Regions from separate parts of the Mesorhizobium sp. M1217 genome, predicted to be linked through region 2. Evidence: riboswitches for the same ligand, from Rfam matches in the RefSeq annotation. Region 2 holds a riboswitch; each other region holds the start of a gene.

Region 1 (5,120 bases), on a different contig from region 2:
TGGAACTTCTTGGATGAAGAAACCACTACGACTTTCTTCGGATTGGAAGCTGCGACGTTTGACGTTCCCCAGTGTAGTTTCGCCGAAGTGGAGGAAGAAGGTTACTACCGAGCGCGATACGCCAACCTTGATCGCGTCGCGGTGATGGAGGTTCCAAGCGACCGTTATCACAGATTGACCGCGCCCGAGGAAGCTTAGAATCATCCACGAAGGCCACATGTTACATCTCGACCTTGCGTGCTGCGTTTTCAGTGCGAGATGAAGTGAAGCGTAGGTAGTGGCAGGTAAGAGTGCTCGACCAGAAGCTCAACTGCCTCCTCAATATCGCTGCCGATGTGCCGCAGGACACGTCCACGGGAGCGTGGATAGGCGTGAAGTTCCTGCACTCCACGGTCCGCTCTCCCCATCGTCGGTATGTGCCCGACGCCATCTTGTGGACGAGCTTGGCCGCCTGCACCCGGTTGTATTCCGGCTTGCGGTCCGCCTGGGGGTCGCCGCGATGGCTATCTCCATGTCAATCGGCGCCGAACTTTGACTGCCCGCTGCTTTTGATGATTTGGCGAGGTCCCGCGCATAATCACTCTTGGTCTTCTCCTTGAGGCCCTGTGTCGCGAACTTGTGGTCCAGCAGGGCAAACAGGTCCAAGTCCCCCTCCGCGGTGGCGCTGGCTTGCCCTCACCGCCCTCGGCTTCCAATTGGGGAACCGCTTCTGCGCGCTGCACCGTGGCGATTGTCCGCCCAAGACCCATCACAAGATCGAACGCCAAACCGTGCGCGTGCACGACGATTTGCCGCTCAGGCCTCATTTGGACAGGACTTGAGCTGGCCCGGTGGTTTGAGCCGGGTTACCTTGAGCCGGTGGGCTGCGAACAAGCAGTTCGAGACATTGGCCTCGATCACTTCGCAACAGGCCGCTGCGCCGGGCCTCGGGGTGCTCCCCTCGAAATCGTTCTGTCGTATCACCGAGGGCATCACGGCCAACAGTTTCCACATGGGCAACAGCCTCGCCATTGAGCCGGATGTGGTCGCGAGCAGATCACCAACGAAGCGGTCGGAAGCTCGGAGCCGAAGTTCGACACCGAGGTGGCGTTCGCATGATGCGGGAAGCAGCACCACGGCGCTTGCCGGTAGTTTGCCGCCGGCAGCCGACGAACTCCTATCCTCCTGGACCGCTGTGCGTTATTGCTTTGATTTACCGGCCGCTCAAGGCTTCCATAGTTTCGCTTTCAAGGCGACCTTTGGCAACATGCCAACGGAAATTTAACATAACGACATAAACATTTCTTTATGCGGCGTTGACAAAGAAGCGAACTGCGGTAATTGTCTTCCGTGTCGTGGTTCTCCGTACGGCGCTGCCGCAGCGGAGCTAAGAGGGAAGCCGGTGCGATGCCGGCGCTGCCCCCGCAACTGTTAGCGGCGAGCCAACCCCACTCATGTCACTGAGGCGAATAGCCTTGGGAAGACGGGTAGAGGCTATGACCCCGCGAGCCAGGAGACCTGCCACGGCGAATTACGTCCACGGGCGGGGTGTCTCGATGGCCGCTGCAGCCTGGCGTTCGTGCCGGCCTGCTAGCGCCTTCCTTGTCACCGACGCCCCAACCATCGGGGTATGCATGACTGTCTCTCAGCAAATTCCTGTAGCAACGCTCGGCGTGCCGCGCTTCGGTCGTCGGCGAGAACTGAAATTCGCGCTTGAAAGCTACTGGTCCGGAAAATCGTCCGCTGCCGACCTTCTCACGACCGCGAAGGCGCTCCGTGCCGCTAGCTGGGAGGAGCAGCACGATCGCGGCGTGTCGAAAATCCCGTCGAACGACTTCTCGCTCTACGACCATGTGCTCGACACCGCAGCCATGGTCGGCGCCGTTCCATCCCGTTACGGCTGGAATAGCGGCGAGGTTCCACTTGACATCTACTTCGCAATGGCGCGGGGCAACCAGGGTCAGACGGAGGATTGTCGACACGCTGGTCACCAGCAGGCGGCTCATCGGTCTGATGTAACCGCGATGGAAATGACCAAGTGGTTTGACACCAACTATCACTACATTGTGCCGGAACTCAACGATGATCAGACGTTCGCCCTCTCGTCGACGAAACCGGTCGATTACTTCATCGAGGCTAAAGCTCTCGGCGTTCACACACGCCCAGTCATCCTTGGACCGATCACCTTCCTCAAGCTGGCGAAATCGCCTGCCGAAGGCTTCGATCCCATCGCGCTCCTGCCGCGGCTGCTGCCCGTCTACGAGCAACTCCTGCAGAGGCTGAAGCTGTCTGGAGCCGACTGGGTGCAGATCGATGAGCCAGCGCTTGTCCTCGATCTGAACCCGAACGAACGAGCTGCGTTCGAATTCGCCTATGGCCAGCTGTCGAAAGCCGCGCCCGAGCTGAAGATCATGCTGGCTACCTATTTCGGGCCGCTGCGAGACAATCTCGAAACCGCGGTTTCTCTGCCCCTGGCCGGGCTGCATATTGATCTCGTGCGCGCTCCCGAGCAGCTGGAAACGGTGGGTCGGCTCGCACCGAAGGATCTGGTGCTCTCGCTTGGCTTGATCGATGGCCGCAACATCTGGCGTGCGAACCTGCCCGCCATTCTCGACCGCATCAAACCGATCGTCGCCGGCTGGCCCTTGGACCGCGTCGAGATCGCGCCTTCTTGCTCGATGCTGCATGTGCCGATCGACCTCCGCATGGAGACGGAACTCGACGCGGACATCAGGTCGTGGCTCGCCTTCGCGGCCCAGAAGACCGACGAGTTGGTGTTGCTTGCCCGGGCCCTGTCCCAAGGCAGGGATGCGGTGGCAGGCGCGTTGAAAGCGTCTGCCGAGGCTGCCGCCACTCGCGTGACATCCACGAAGATCCATGACCCGCTGGTTGAGGGGCGGATCGCCAGCATTGACGACAGCATGAAGCGACGAGAGAGCGCTTTTGCCGAGCGCTCCAGAGTCCAGGCCGGCACGCTCGGGCTGCCGCCGTTCCCGACGACGACCATCGGGTCCTTCCCGCAGACGCCGCAGGTACGCAGGGCGCGGGCCGCTCATGCGAAGGACCAGCTGAGCTATGTCGACTACGAGACCTTCCTGAAGAAGGAGATCGAGGCTGCAATTCGCTGGCAGGAAGAGATCGGGCTGGACGTGCTGGTGCACGGTGAGTTCGAACGAAACGACATGGTACAGCATTTCGGCGAGCAGCTGTCCGGCTTCGCCTTCACCCAGCATGCCTGGGTGCAGAGCTATGGGTCGCGTTACGTGCGCCCCCCCATCATCTTCGGCGACGTATCGAGGCCCAATCCGATGACGCTGCGCTGGTGGCAGTTCGCCCAGTCGCTTACGGAAAACCCTGTGAAGGGAATGCTCACAGGCCCAGTGACCATTCTCAACTGGTCATTTGTTCGCGACGACGTACCCCGCTCCGAAGCATGCCGCCAGATCGCGCTCGCCATCCGCGACGAAGTGACGGATCTCGAATGGTCCGGCGCAAGGATGATCCAGATCGATGAGGCCGCGTTTCGCGAAGGATTGCCACTGCGCCAGTCTGATTGGAACGACTATCTCGACTGGGCTGTCGAATGCTTCCGGATCGCTTCAACGGGTGTAAAGGACGCGACTCAAATCCATACCCACATGTGCTATTCGGAGTTCAACGAGATCATCGACGCGATCGCTGAAATGGATGCGGATGTCATTTCGATTGAGACGTCGCGCTCGAAAATGGAACTGCTGGACGCCTTCACGAGCTCCAAATATCCGAATGAAATCGGGCCCGGAGTCTACGACATTCACTCACCACGGGTCCCGGAAGTCGGCGAGATTTCGGATCTCGTCATGCTTGCCCGCGAGCGACTGTCCGATGCCCAACTGTGGGTAAACCCGGACTGTGGCCTCAAAACCCGCAAGTGGGAGGAGGTCCGCCCTGCCCTCATGAACATGGTTGCTGCAGCACGCGCGCTCCGGGAGAAAGTGTAGGCCGGAAGGTTTCCTGGTTGCTCACCATGTGGTGAGTTAGCGGCTGCCGCATGTGGGCCGTGAATGTGCCAAAACGCGATCACATCCTTTGAAATAAGTCACTCGAGCGAGAGAGTGCACTTTCCTTCGGCACGTGTACTAATCGCGCAGGAATAAAGGGAACCGTTTTCTCCCTGTGACGTGTCGAGTTCGAAGGGGATGTGATTGGCGTCGAGACCGCTCCGGCCATGGGTTATCAGCATGCCAAGTGCGCTGTTCTCGATCAGTTCGTAAAGGACTTTTCGGCTCGGTTCATCGAAATGCGCGGGTACATACATGACAGGTTCCTTCACTGGCCGCCGGGTTCGCTGTTCACCGGTTGACATCCGATGGCAAGCGTTCCAACGCGGCGGCGATCTGGCGCTTCGCTGCTGAGGGCAGAGGCAGGATGGGACGCGGGGGGTCGGCACGGCAAATGTCGAGCAATTCGGCAAGTGCATAGACGACGCGAAGGCTCGAGAACTCCTTGAAGAGGCTCCAGAGCGGCGCAAGCGTGGCATCGATCCGTCGCGCTTCGGCCGCATCGCCCTGTTGCGCCGCCGTGACGATCTTCACGCAGACCTCGGGCAGGATGCCGGCGAGGACGCTGTACCATGTGTCGGCGCCGGCGATTATGGCCTCTGCAGCGTTCCAGTCGCCGCTGTAGCCGATCGAGAACCCTTCCGGCACAGTGCGCCTCTGGTCGGCCAGATGGCTCTTGATCGCATCGCCCTTGTCTGTCGGATTCTTGATAGCGACAATCCCACTTACCTTTGCCAGGCGGCTGACGAGTGCTGGGGTGAAATGGAAATGCGTCGTTCCTGGATTGTCGTAGACGACGATCGGCAGGCCGCTCTCGCACGCCACCGTCGAGAAATGTTCGAACACCTCGTCATCAGTGAGCGGGGTGTAAGAGGCGGCGGCAAGCAACCCCGCGGCAGCCCCAAGGGCCTTAGCGTCCTGCGCGAGCCTCACTGCTTCGTCGGTGCGCAGCGCGCCCACACCCACCACGACCGGCATTTGTCCCCCGGTTTCGTCCAAGGTCTCGGCGAGCGTCCGTCGCCGTTCCTCGCGCGACAGATACATGTAGGTGCCGGTGCTGCCGAGAAGACCGATGGAGTCGACCTGAGCGGCGCCAAGCCG
Region 2 (5,120 bases):
CGCGATCAGGGGCGAGGGCTACGGTGATATTGCCGAAGGTGGCGGCGCGGAAGGGGAATTTTGCGGTGGTGGGCGCTTGGACACCCCCCTCTGCCCTGCCGGACATCTCCCCTTCAAGGGGGGAGATTGGCAGTTCGGCTGCCGGCTCTCCCTTAACGCCCTTGGTAGTTGGCGAAAGCAGAGACAACAGCGCAATCTCCCCCCTTGAAGGGGAGATGTCCGGCAGCACAGAGGGGGGTGCCTCGCGCGAACCTGTCTCATCATCCGTATTCCCCCATGCGGCCTCCACCGCAGCGATGGCCGCCGGCGGCAATTCCTTCGAGAAGGTCAGATAATCCTGCAAAGCCAGTCCCTGGTCGGCTGGCTCCAGCACCTCCAGCAACTGACGCGGCGTTTGCGGAATCCCTTCAACGGCGTAGCCCTGTTCGCTCAGGTCGTGCAGCATCGCCAGCACGCTGGACGGCACGTCGAGACCGACGGCATAGCCGGTGCGGCCGGGCGCGCTCGGATAGTCGGGGATCAGGATGGCGAGCTTGCGCTCCGCACGCGGCGTCCGCTGCAGGCGCACGAAGGCCTCGATACGGTTCGCGACCTGCGCCACGCGGTCAGGCTCTGGCCGGTTGGCGAAGGGGCGGAAGGCCAATGCCGGATCGGTCTCGCTTTCGCTCTTGAAGGAAATGGCGCCGGCCAGGATGCGGCCGTCGAGCTCGGGCAGGACGACATGCATGGCAAGGTCGGCGGGCGCCAGGCCGCGCTGGTTGTTCTGCCAGATGTCGCGGCGGGTGGTCGCGACGACGATCTGGAACACCGGCACTCCGGCGCGGTCGAACAGCGTCTCGACGCCGGGTTCGGCGCCCGAGGCGAAAGCTGTGGCGGTGATGATGGCGGCAGGGTTCAGCGCGGCAAACGCGGTTTCGACAAAGGCGAGCGATGCCGCGTCCTTGAGGCTGGAGACGAAGATGGGGACCGGCGCTATGCCACGCTGCCCGAGCGCCTCGACAAGCGCATCGATGGGCGCGACATCGGCGGCGAGCAGCATCGAGCGGTAGAACAGGATGGGGATGATGGGGGCGCGACGGAATGCCGACGCTTGATAAGTCCATTCTTTCTATAACGCCGCGTCCCGGCTCGTAAAATCCCGCCTTTGGCACGCTGACAGGTTCAGCGACCGCCGCACCCGATCCGGCGAGACTTGCCAACCTCTGCACCAGCGCCGTCATATTCGCCGGGCCACCTTCGCGGAAATAGTCGAGCAGACCATCAAGTTCCTGGCGCGGCAGCGTCGAGCCTTCGATCAGCCGCAAATCCTCGTCGTGGCTCTCGCCCGGTAGGAGCGCCAGCTTAATACCGCGATTTCGCGCGACAACGGCAAGCTGGTCGCAGCCGTAGCGCCACCAGTCGTAACCGCCGAGGATGCGGACCAGGACGACCTTGGCGTGGCGGGCGACGCTGTCGATCCAGAGGTCGACGGACATCGGGTGGCGCAGGTCGCGCAAGGCGGCGAGCCGCATCGACGGCAGGCGGTCCGCATCTGCCTTCCACGCCGCCGCCAGCCCGGCGAGGTCGCTGTCGGTGAAGGACAGCGCCACGACATCCGCAGGCGTTTGCCTGAGATCGACAGGCTCGGCGAGATCGTCGAGCGAGGCGGATGTGGTGGTGAGGATGTGCATCGCGGCTCGTACCTGGGATCAGCCGGCGAGGATACGCTCGATCGCCGGGCGGTTCAGCCCTTTCAGGCCGATGACGACGAGGCGCGAGCGGCGATCGTCTTCAGCGGTCCAGGCGCGGTCGTAATAGTGGTTGACACGCGGACCGACGGCCTGCAGCAAGAGCCGCATCGGCTTGCCGCCGACGTCGACGAAACCCTTGACGCGCAATACGTTTTCTTCCTCCGCCGCCGTGGCGACGCGTTGTGCCAGCTCGTCCGGGTTGGACACCGACGCAATGTCGATGACGAACGAGTCAAAGTCGTCATGTTCGTGGTCGAGCTCGTCGTCGTGATGGGTCTTGCGGTTCTCGATGTCGTCCTCGACGGCGAGACCAAGGCCGAGCAGCACCGACGGATCGACCTTGCCTTGCGAGGTCGGCACGATCTTCACCGCCCGCGCAACATGCTTGCCGATGACGGCATTGGCGCGCGCCGCGCCGGCTGCGTCCAGCAGGTCGCTCTTCGACAGGATGATCAGGTCGGCACAAGCGAGCTGGTCTTCGAACACCTCCTCGACAGGATCGTCATGGTCGAGCGTCTCGTCCGGCGCGCGCTGCGCCTGCAGGGCGTCCATGTCGTTGGCAACGCGGCCATCAGCCAGCGCCGGCCCGTCGACGACGGCGATGACGCCATCGACCGTGACGCGGCTTTTCACCGACGGCCACTGGAAGGCCTGGACCAGCGGCTTGGGCAGGGCCAGCCCGGACGTCTCGATCAGGATGTGGTCGACCTTCGGCGTCAGCGACAGGATCTGGTCGAGCGCGGGGACAAAGTCGTCGGCGACAGTGCAGCAGATGCAGCCATTGGCCAGCTCGACGATGTTTTCCTCGGGGCAAGTGTCGATGCCGCAGCCCTTCAGGATCTCGCCGTCGATGCCGATATCGCCGAACTCGTTGACGATGATGGCCAGGCGCTTGCCTTTGGCGTTTTCGAGCAAATGGCGGATCAGCGTCGTCTTGCCGGCGCCGAGAAAGCCGGTGACGACGGTGCAGGGGACGCGCGAAACGTTGGCGGCCGAATCTGGGGAAGTCATATCAAGTCCTTCAAAAGGTCGAGGGGAGGGATGCGGGCAACCAAGCCGCGCTTCAGGCAATCGGGACGGCCGCGCCACGGAATGAGGCCGTCCGTCGAAGTAGCGAACAGCTTTGCCCCCGTCACCAGATCGGTGCCGCTGGTCGTGGTCAGGTCGCCGAAGACATAGCTCCAGCAGCCGTCGCGCAGCATCGCGGCGCTGAGCCGGCGCTTGCAATTGCCGAGGCATTCGACGGTGCGGATTTTAATGTTTTCGCTGGAAGCGGCGCGGCGCGTGTGCTCGGCGAGCAGTTCGCCGGCGCGGGGATAAGCGTCCGAACCGGTCTCGTCACGGCAGGACGAGCAGACGATGACGGTAACGCCGGCCGGGGAATCACCATGGCCGGACAATAAATCCGCTGTCTCAGCCGGAAAACTGCTGTCGCGTTCCAAATCAGGCTCCTTGCCCGGAAAACCCGCCAGGCGATCGGATTCTTATGTCCTAGACGGCAGGTCTCCTGGCTCGCGGGTCATCGCCTGGGTGCCGCCTTCCCGGGAATATCCCAGTGGTTTTCGGCCTTGGCTCGTCGCTTACAGTTGCGGGGACAGCCGCGGATTTGAAATCGAGATTTCGCACCGCATTCCCTCTTGGCCCTTGCCGTTGCGGGCAGGGGACCGTCTGGAACGGATTTAGGCTTGTGAAGGCAGTCGTGTCAACGCACGTCTATGACGCGGCGATATCTGCGAGCGGCTGGCCGAGGTCGCCGGCAGCCGTCACCTCGATGCGCTCGAGCCCGAGCCAACCCTGCATCTGCTTCAATTCCTCGAAAAGGGCGGCGGCAGTTTGCGGCGGGGCGCCGGGCTCCGAATAGGCGGCATGGACGCGCAATACGCCGGCCGGGCGGTCGGCCCTGAGGTCGACGCGCCCGACGATGCTGTCGCCGAGCAGGAACGGCAGCACATAATAGCCATACTGGCGCTTTTCGGCCGGCGTGTAGATCTCGATGCGGTAGTGGAAGTCGAACAACCGCTCGGTGCGCGACCGCTCGAAGACGACGGGATCGAACGGCGCAAGCAAGGCGCGCGCCTCGATCCTGCGCGGCAAACGGGCGTCCTTGTGGAGATAGGCTGTTTTGCTCCAGCCTTCGACGCTCACCGGCAACAGGTCGCCAGCCTCGACCAGTTCCTCGATGCGGCCCTTGATGTCGGCGGGCGAGAGGCGGAAATAGTCGCGCAGATCGCCCGCCGTGGCGACGCCATGGGCGCGGGCGGAGATGCGCAGCAGTTCGCGGTGGGCGTCCGCGGGGGACGGAACTGGCAAAGCGAGTACCGTTGGCGGCAGCACGCGCTCCGGCAGATCGTAGAACCGCTCGAAACCACGCCGGTGCGCCGTGGTGATGCGGCCCGCCCAGAACAGCCATTCGAAGGCATGCTTGGCATGGCTCCAGCCCCACCAGCCGCCCGAGCCCTTCTGGCCTTCGAAAGCCGACGCCGCGATCGGGCCTCGTTCAGCGACCTCGCGATAGATGTCCTCAATGTAGGCGGCGTGCTCGCGGCCCCATTTTGCCAGTCCGCTGTACATTTCCTCGCCGCGCTCGGCCCGCCGCATGCGCCAGCGCATCAGCGGATAGGTCTCGACGGGCAGGAACGAGGCTTCATGCGCCCAATATTCGAAGACCATGCGCTTGCGTGTCACCGCGGCGTCGTCGAGCAGCGCCAGCTTGTAGGGGCCAAGCCGCGAATAGAGCGGCATATAATGGGCGCGAACCACGGCGCTGACGGAATCGATCTGCAGCAGGCCGGTACGTGCAAGCACCCGGGCCAGATGCCGGCGGTCAGGCGTGCCGCTGGGGCGCGGGTCATTGAATCCCTGTGCCGCAAGCGCAATGCGACGGGCCAGGGCAAGCGAGATTTTTTCTTTCATGAAGGCGGTATCCGGACGATGTTAGACAGAGAAAATGACCTGCGATTCCGCCCCATGCTAGCAAGGTTTTGGCGGCATCTATGTCAGGAGAGAAAAGTGGAGTGAAAAGTGAAGGAAATCAAACAGGAGCGGATCGGACCAGTTTTCCCGGATATGCCGTCCAGCACCGCGATTTGAACAAGGTTTGACTTGCTTCGCCGAAAGCGCTGCGCTAACCCTCGCCGCGTTGCAGCATAGAGCCCCCTTAAAACGGTTCAGTGGTTAATCTGTCACGCTTCCGCAAGTGGGTCCGGTGCTGTAATCAGAGTGGATTGGCCGCCAACGGAAAACTGCAGCATGAACGCACTTTTAGGTTCGTACCTGCCCATCGTCCTGTTCATCGGCGTGGCGCTGGTCGTCGGCCTGGCGCTGCTCGCCGCACCGTTCCTGGTGGCTTACCGCAACCCCGATCCGGAAAAGCTTTCCGCCTATGAGTGC
Region 3 (5,120 bases), on a different contig from region 2:
TGATGCCGATCGGCAGTTCCTGCGGCGGCAGCAGCGTGCGCGCGAGAAGGTCGCTTGCCAGCAACAGCACCGCTCCGAAGAGGGCGCAGCTTGCAATCAGGCGCAGATGAAGCGGGCCGGCCAGGGTCCTGGACAGATGTGGGATCATCAAGCCAACGAAACCTATGACGCCTGCGACCGAGACAAGGATCGCCGTCGAGAAAGCGGCGACGAGAAATGTCATCCTGCGCATCCGCGCAACCGGGACGCCGAGGCTTTCAGCGGCATTCTCGCCGGCCAGGAAAGCGTCGAGCCGGCGGTGGTTCCAAAGTCCATAAACAAGGATGGTGCCTGCGCCCAGAGCAGCCAGCTCGATATTGTCCCAACGGGCCAGCCCGAGCCCGCCCATCGTCCAGAACAACACCGAGTGAGCGGCGCGCTGGTCTCCGGCAAAGACGAGATAGTTAGTCAAGGCGGTGAACATGAACGAGACGGCAAGCCCGGCGAGGATCAGCCGTTCGGGGCCTTGCCCCCTCACCCGCGAAACCAGCAAAAGCACGATGCCGGCGGCCAATACGCCGCCCGTGAAGGCCGCGACCGGCAACGTCCAGATACCGAAATGGTCGCCAAAAATGGTGATGACGGAAACCGCGCCGGCCGCGGCTCCGGACGACAGGCCGAGCAAGAACGGATCTGCGAGGTCGTTGCGCGTTACCGTCTGCAGCAGCGCGCCGATGACGCCCAGCCCGGCGCCGACACAGATGGCCATAATCGTGCGCGGTAGCCTAAGATCGAGGACGATCTTGGCAATCGGGATCTTGCCGGCCGGACCGGACACGATGTCTCCGTCCAGCCCGGCGGCATGTCCGAGCGCAGCAATCACGTCGCTCAACGCGATGACCGTCGATCCATAGGCAATCGACAGCAGAGCAAGAGCGGCAATCGCTGCTGCTCCTGCTGTCATCGCCAATTCGAACGCTCTCTGGCGCAAGCTCAGAAAGCTTCCGGGTGCATCGCCCTGGCGATCTTGCCGATCGCCTCGATGTTGGCAGGCCCAGGCGTCAGTTCGGCATAGCGCAGCGCAATGAAGTGCTCATTTTTGACCGCCGCAGTCTCCTTCATCGCCGGATGAGCTTTCAGGAAATCGAGCAGTTTTCTGTAGCCGCCGTCCTGGTAGTCGAGCAGGATAAGAAATTGCGGATTGCGGGCCGCCACCGTCTCCCAATCCGTATTGCCCCAGCTCGTCGGCATGTCGGCCATGATGTTGTCGCCGCCGGCTGCGGCGATCATGGCGCTGGGGATCGCGAACTTGCCTGATGTGAAGGGTTTGTCTTCGCCGGAGTCGTAAAGAAACACACGCGTTCCCGTGCGGTCGCCGATCTTTGCCGTGATATCGGCGAGCTGCGCCTTCCAGTTCGAAACAAGCTTTCCCGCCTCCGCCTCCTTGCCAAAAATCTTGCCCAGCTTTTCGACATCACCATAGAGCAGGTCCATCGAGGCTGCGGGGCGGTTCTGGTCGAGATGGACGCAACTTTCCGTCAGCACCAGCGTCTTGATACCGTGCGGGGCCAGCGTATCGGGCGTCACCTCGCCGCCAGGCTTCATGCCGTAATACCAGCCGGCGAAGAAGAAATCGGGCTCGACGGCGACGAGGTTTTCGAGGGTCGGGTATTTCGGCGCGAGTTCCGGGATCGCGCCCTGCTCGGCCTTGAATTCCGGACCGACCTTATACCATCCGGTGATGCCGGTCAGGCCGACGATCGATGGTTGCAGCCCCAGCGCGAAGGCCATCTCCGCCATGTTCAAATCTTGGATGACGGCGCGCTTCGGCGCGGCGTCGAACGTCAGCGGCGTGCCGCAGCTATCAACGGTTACCGGGAAAGCGAAGGCGGTCTGGGCAAGTAGGAGGGAGGCAAAAGACAGTACGAGGCGTTTCACGGATGTTGCTCCTTGGTCAAATCGGGATGTGAAGAGGCGCGGTTCGGAACGTCGAAGACCGTGAGTTCGCGGTCTTCGGTGGGATGGCGCAGCCAAAGCACGTCAACGCCGAAAATCTCGCGGATCAACTTCTTGGTCAGCGCCTCGCGCGGACTGGCAAGTGCCTGCAGGCGGGCCTCGTTCATCACCGCGACCCTGGTGGCAAATGGCGTGACAAGCGACAGATCATGAAGCACCGCCACGACGGTCATGCCAAACTGCGATACGAGTTCGAGAAGGTCGCTGCGGGCGCGCGGATCGAGATGATTGGTCGGTTCATCGAGGAACAGGATTTTGGGCTCCTGGGCGATGGCGCGCGCCAACTGGGCGCGTTGCCGCTCGCCACCGGATAGCGAGCCGATCGTGCGGCCGAGCAGCGGCAGCAGGCCGGTTCTGCGAAGTGCTTCAATGACGATGTCGCGTTGCTCGCTCCTCCGTCGCAAGCCGGCATGCGGGACGCGCCCAAGCTCGACGTAGTCGATCACGGCAAGCCGCGGATCAGGCTGGTCGGTCTGGCCAACGACCGCCATGTGCAGTGCCCGCTCGGCGGCCGAAAACCTCTCCAGCCGGCGTCCGGAAAATCTCACATCTCCCGCGCTTGGCCGCAGCGTACCGCATAGCATGCGCAGCAGCGTCGTCTTGCCGGCGCCGTTGGGGCCGATGATGGCGAGGCGGTCGCCCGGCGCTATCGAAAGGCTCACCGCGCTGACCAGGCACCGGCCATTCGTCGTCGCGCTCAGTTCACACGCTTCAAGAAGAGGCTGGGAGGCGTCCAACTTGCCGTCACTTTCTCAATGGCGACGGAAGGAAGCTGGACGGACCGGCCGACAAGACCGATGTCCACGTCTCCTCCCGGCACACCCCGTCCGGTCAACTCATGCTGATGGCAGGTCTCCTGGCTCGCGGGTCTTTGCGCCATCCTGCCTTCCCAGCCTTGCCGGCCAGTGGCACTTCGGATTTTGCTAACCGCTTACAGTTGCGGGGGCAGCCACGGCCTCGATCCGAAGATCTCACCGTGTTCCCTTTTCACCCCTTGCCTTTCGACTCGGGGACCATCAGTCAGCCACCCTAGTTTTCCGCCAATCACAGCGCAATAAGTCTTGTCAGAAGGAGCCATATAGACCTCGTGATGTAATAACGTTACATTTAAAAGGACGTTTGCCCGCTTCCTGTCAAGCCTTTTCGCGCGACGCCTGCGACTTGCCGACGACCGTCGCTCTCGATTTGCGCAGTGCGCAATTTCGATCAAACTGCCTCCGCCAGGAAGCGGCACCATAATCTTGCCAATATAAGACATGGCCAATGTAAAGACTGGGCCATGTAAAGACTGGGCCAATGCGGAGACTGGGCCAATGCGAGGTGCCAAATGAATCCGATCGAGAAAGCCTTGTGGTTCGTCGAAAGCCATCTGCCCGAAGCAGTCTCGCTGGACGATGTCGCCAAGATCAGCGGGGTGTCGCGCTTTCATGTGACGCGGGCTTTCGGCGCGGCTACCGGCCGTTCGGTGATGAGCTACGTCCGTTCTCGCCGACTGACCGAAGCGGCGCGCAAGCTTGGCGCCGGCGCACCCGACATCCTCTCGGTCGCGCTCGACGCCGGCTATGCCTCGCATGAGGCCTTCACCCGCGCCTTCCGCGACCAGTTCGGCACCACGCCGGAACTGGTGCGCGCACAAGGCTCGCTCGACAACCTCGATCTTGTGGAGCCGATCCTGATGGACCAGTCCTTTCTCGCCACTCTCGAACCGCCGCGTTTTGAGACCAGCCGGCCGTTTCTCATCGCCGGTCTCGGCGAGCGCTACAGCTGCGAAACCAGCGCCGGCACCCCGATGCAGTGGCAGCGGTTCGGCCCCTATATTGGCAACATTCCTGGCGAGATCGGCGACGTCGCCTATGGCGTCTGCGTCAACGGCGACGACGCCGGCAATTTCGACTACATCGCTGGCGTCGAAGTGTCCGATTTTTCGGACCTGCCGAGGGAGTTTTGGCGTGTGCGCGTGCCGGCGCAGAAATACGCCGTGTTCGCCCATCGTGACCATATCTCGACCATCCGCCGCACGGTCAACACGATCTGGAACAAATGGCTGCCAGCCTCTGGGCACGAGATCGCCGATGCGCCGGAATTCGAGCGCTACGGCCCCGAATTTGATCCGCGCAGCGGCAATGGCGGGCTGGAAATCTGGATACCGGTCAAAGGGTGAGGCACGGCAGGCCGGCGCCGAAGCGCCGGAAGCGCTGCTACAACTCCAAATTCCAGTTCTGGCCGACCAGATCCTTGCCGAAGGAATGGTGGCGCTCCTCGTCGGTCAATTTAAAGCCCGCAGCCTCATAGATGTGGCGGGCGGCGGCGAGCACGTCGTTGGTCCACAGCGTCAGTGTCCTGTAACCCGTGGCGCGGCAAAAGCCGATACATTCCTCGACCAGCCGCTTGCCGATGCCGAGACCTCGCGCCGAGGGCTCGACGTAGAGCAGGCGCAATTTCGCCACCGCGTCCGACTGGCGCACGACGAAGACGGAGCCGACGACCTCGCCTTCCCGCTCGGCGATCCAGCTGCGTTCCCATTTCGGATCGAAGGATTTGACGAAGGCACCGAGGATTTCGGCGACCAGCGCTTCATAGGTTTCGTCCCAGCCATATTCCTGCGCGTAGAGCAGGCCCTGGCGATGAATAATCCAGCCGATGTCGCCGACTTGCAGAGGCCGCAGCATATAGGGAATTTTGGGCTCGGCGCTTCCGCCCAGCAAACGCTGCACCGTCTGCATGGCTTTGACCAGCCTGTCCTGTTCGGCATCCGAAAGCCGGTCGAGCAAAGCCGCGACCTGGTCGTGCGAGCCCTGGTTCAGCGGTGCGAAGGCCTGCCGCCCGGCCTTGGTCAGCGCGATCGACGAGCGCCGCGCATCCGCCTCGATCGTGGCACGCTCGACCAGATCACGCTCCTCGAACTTCTTCAGCAGCCGGCTGAGATAACCGGCATCGAGGCCGAGATCGCGCCCAAGATCGGTGGCGGTCAGGCCATCGCGATGCGCCAGCTCATAGAGCACCCGCGCCTCGGTCAGCGAGAAGGTGCTTTTCAGCAGCCCTTCGTCGAGCAGCCCGATCTGGCGGGTATAAAAGCGGTTGAAGGCCCGCACCGCGTCGATCCGCTCCTTGCCTGGGTGATGATG

Evidence for each region. A riboswitch is a leader RNA that binds a small molecule or an ion and turns the genes downstream of it on or off. The one in region 2 is predicted to bind cobalamin.
Region 1: it holds a riboswitch for cobalamin, as region 2 does, so the genes downstream of both, metE (5-methyltetrahydropteroyltriglutamate--homocysteine S-methyltransferase) here and NKH37_RS25525 (DUF1636 family protein) in region 2, are expected to answer to the same signal.
Region 3: it holds a riboswitch for cobalamin, as region 2 does, so the genes downstream of both, NKH37_RS26980 (ABC transporter ATP-binding protein) here and NKH37_RS25525 (DUF1636 family protein) in region 2, are expected to answer to the same signal.

Annotation. Positions count from the first base shown of each region.
Region 1 is NZ_JAMYMA010000033.1:22,096-27,215, forward strand. Features, by position in the region: gene NKH37_RS32610 (helix-turn-helix transcriptional regulator) at 1-198, shown strand, start outside; gene NKH37_RS32615 (hypothetical protein) at 818-1,264, shown strand; cobalamin riboswitch at 1,319-1,519, shown strand; gene metE (5-methyltetrahydropteroyltriglutamate--homocysteine S-methyltransferase) at 1,614-3,959, shown strand; gene NKH37_RS32625 (FMN-binding negative transcriptional regulator) at 4,058-4,276, opposite strand; gene NKH37_RS32630 (dihydrodipicolinate synthase family protein) at 4,311-5,120, opposite strand, start outside.
Region 2 is NZ_JAMYMA010000017.1:97,629-102,748, forward strand. Features, by position in the region: gene NKH37_RS25515 (cobaltochelatase subunit CobN) at 1-1,066, opposite strand, end outside; gene cobW (cobalamin biosynthesis protein CobW) at 1,689-2,741, opposite strand; gene NKH37_RS25525 (DUF1636 family protein) at 2,738-3,172, opposite strand; cobalamin riboswitch at 3,211-3,414, opposite strand; gene NKH37_RS25530 (winged helix-turn-helix domain-containing protein) at 3,444-4,643, opposite strand; gene NKH37_RS25535 (NADH-quinone oxidoreductase subunit A) at 4,980-5,120, shown strand, end outside.
Region 3 is NZ_JAMYMA010000019.1:87,392-92,511, reverse strand. Features, by position in the region: gene NKH37_RS26990 (FecCD family ABC transporter permease) at 1-943, opposite strand, end outside; gene NKH37_RS26985 (ABC transporter substrate-binding protein) at 973-1,917, opposite strand; gene NKH37_RS26980 (ABC transporter ATP-binding protein) at 1,914-2,732, opposite strand; cobalamin riboswitch at 2,825-3,028, opposite strand; gene NKH37_RS26975 (GyrI-like domain-containing protein) at 3,323-4,156, shown strand; gene NKH37_RS26970 (bifunctional helix-turn-helix transcriptional regulator/GNAT family N-acetyltransferase) at 4,194-5,120, opposite strand, start outside.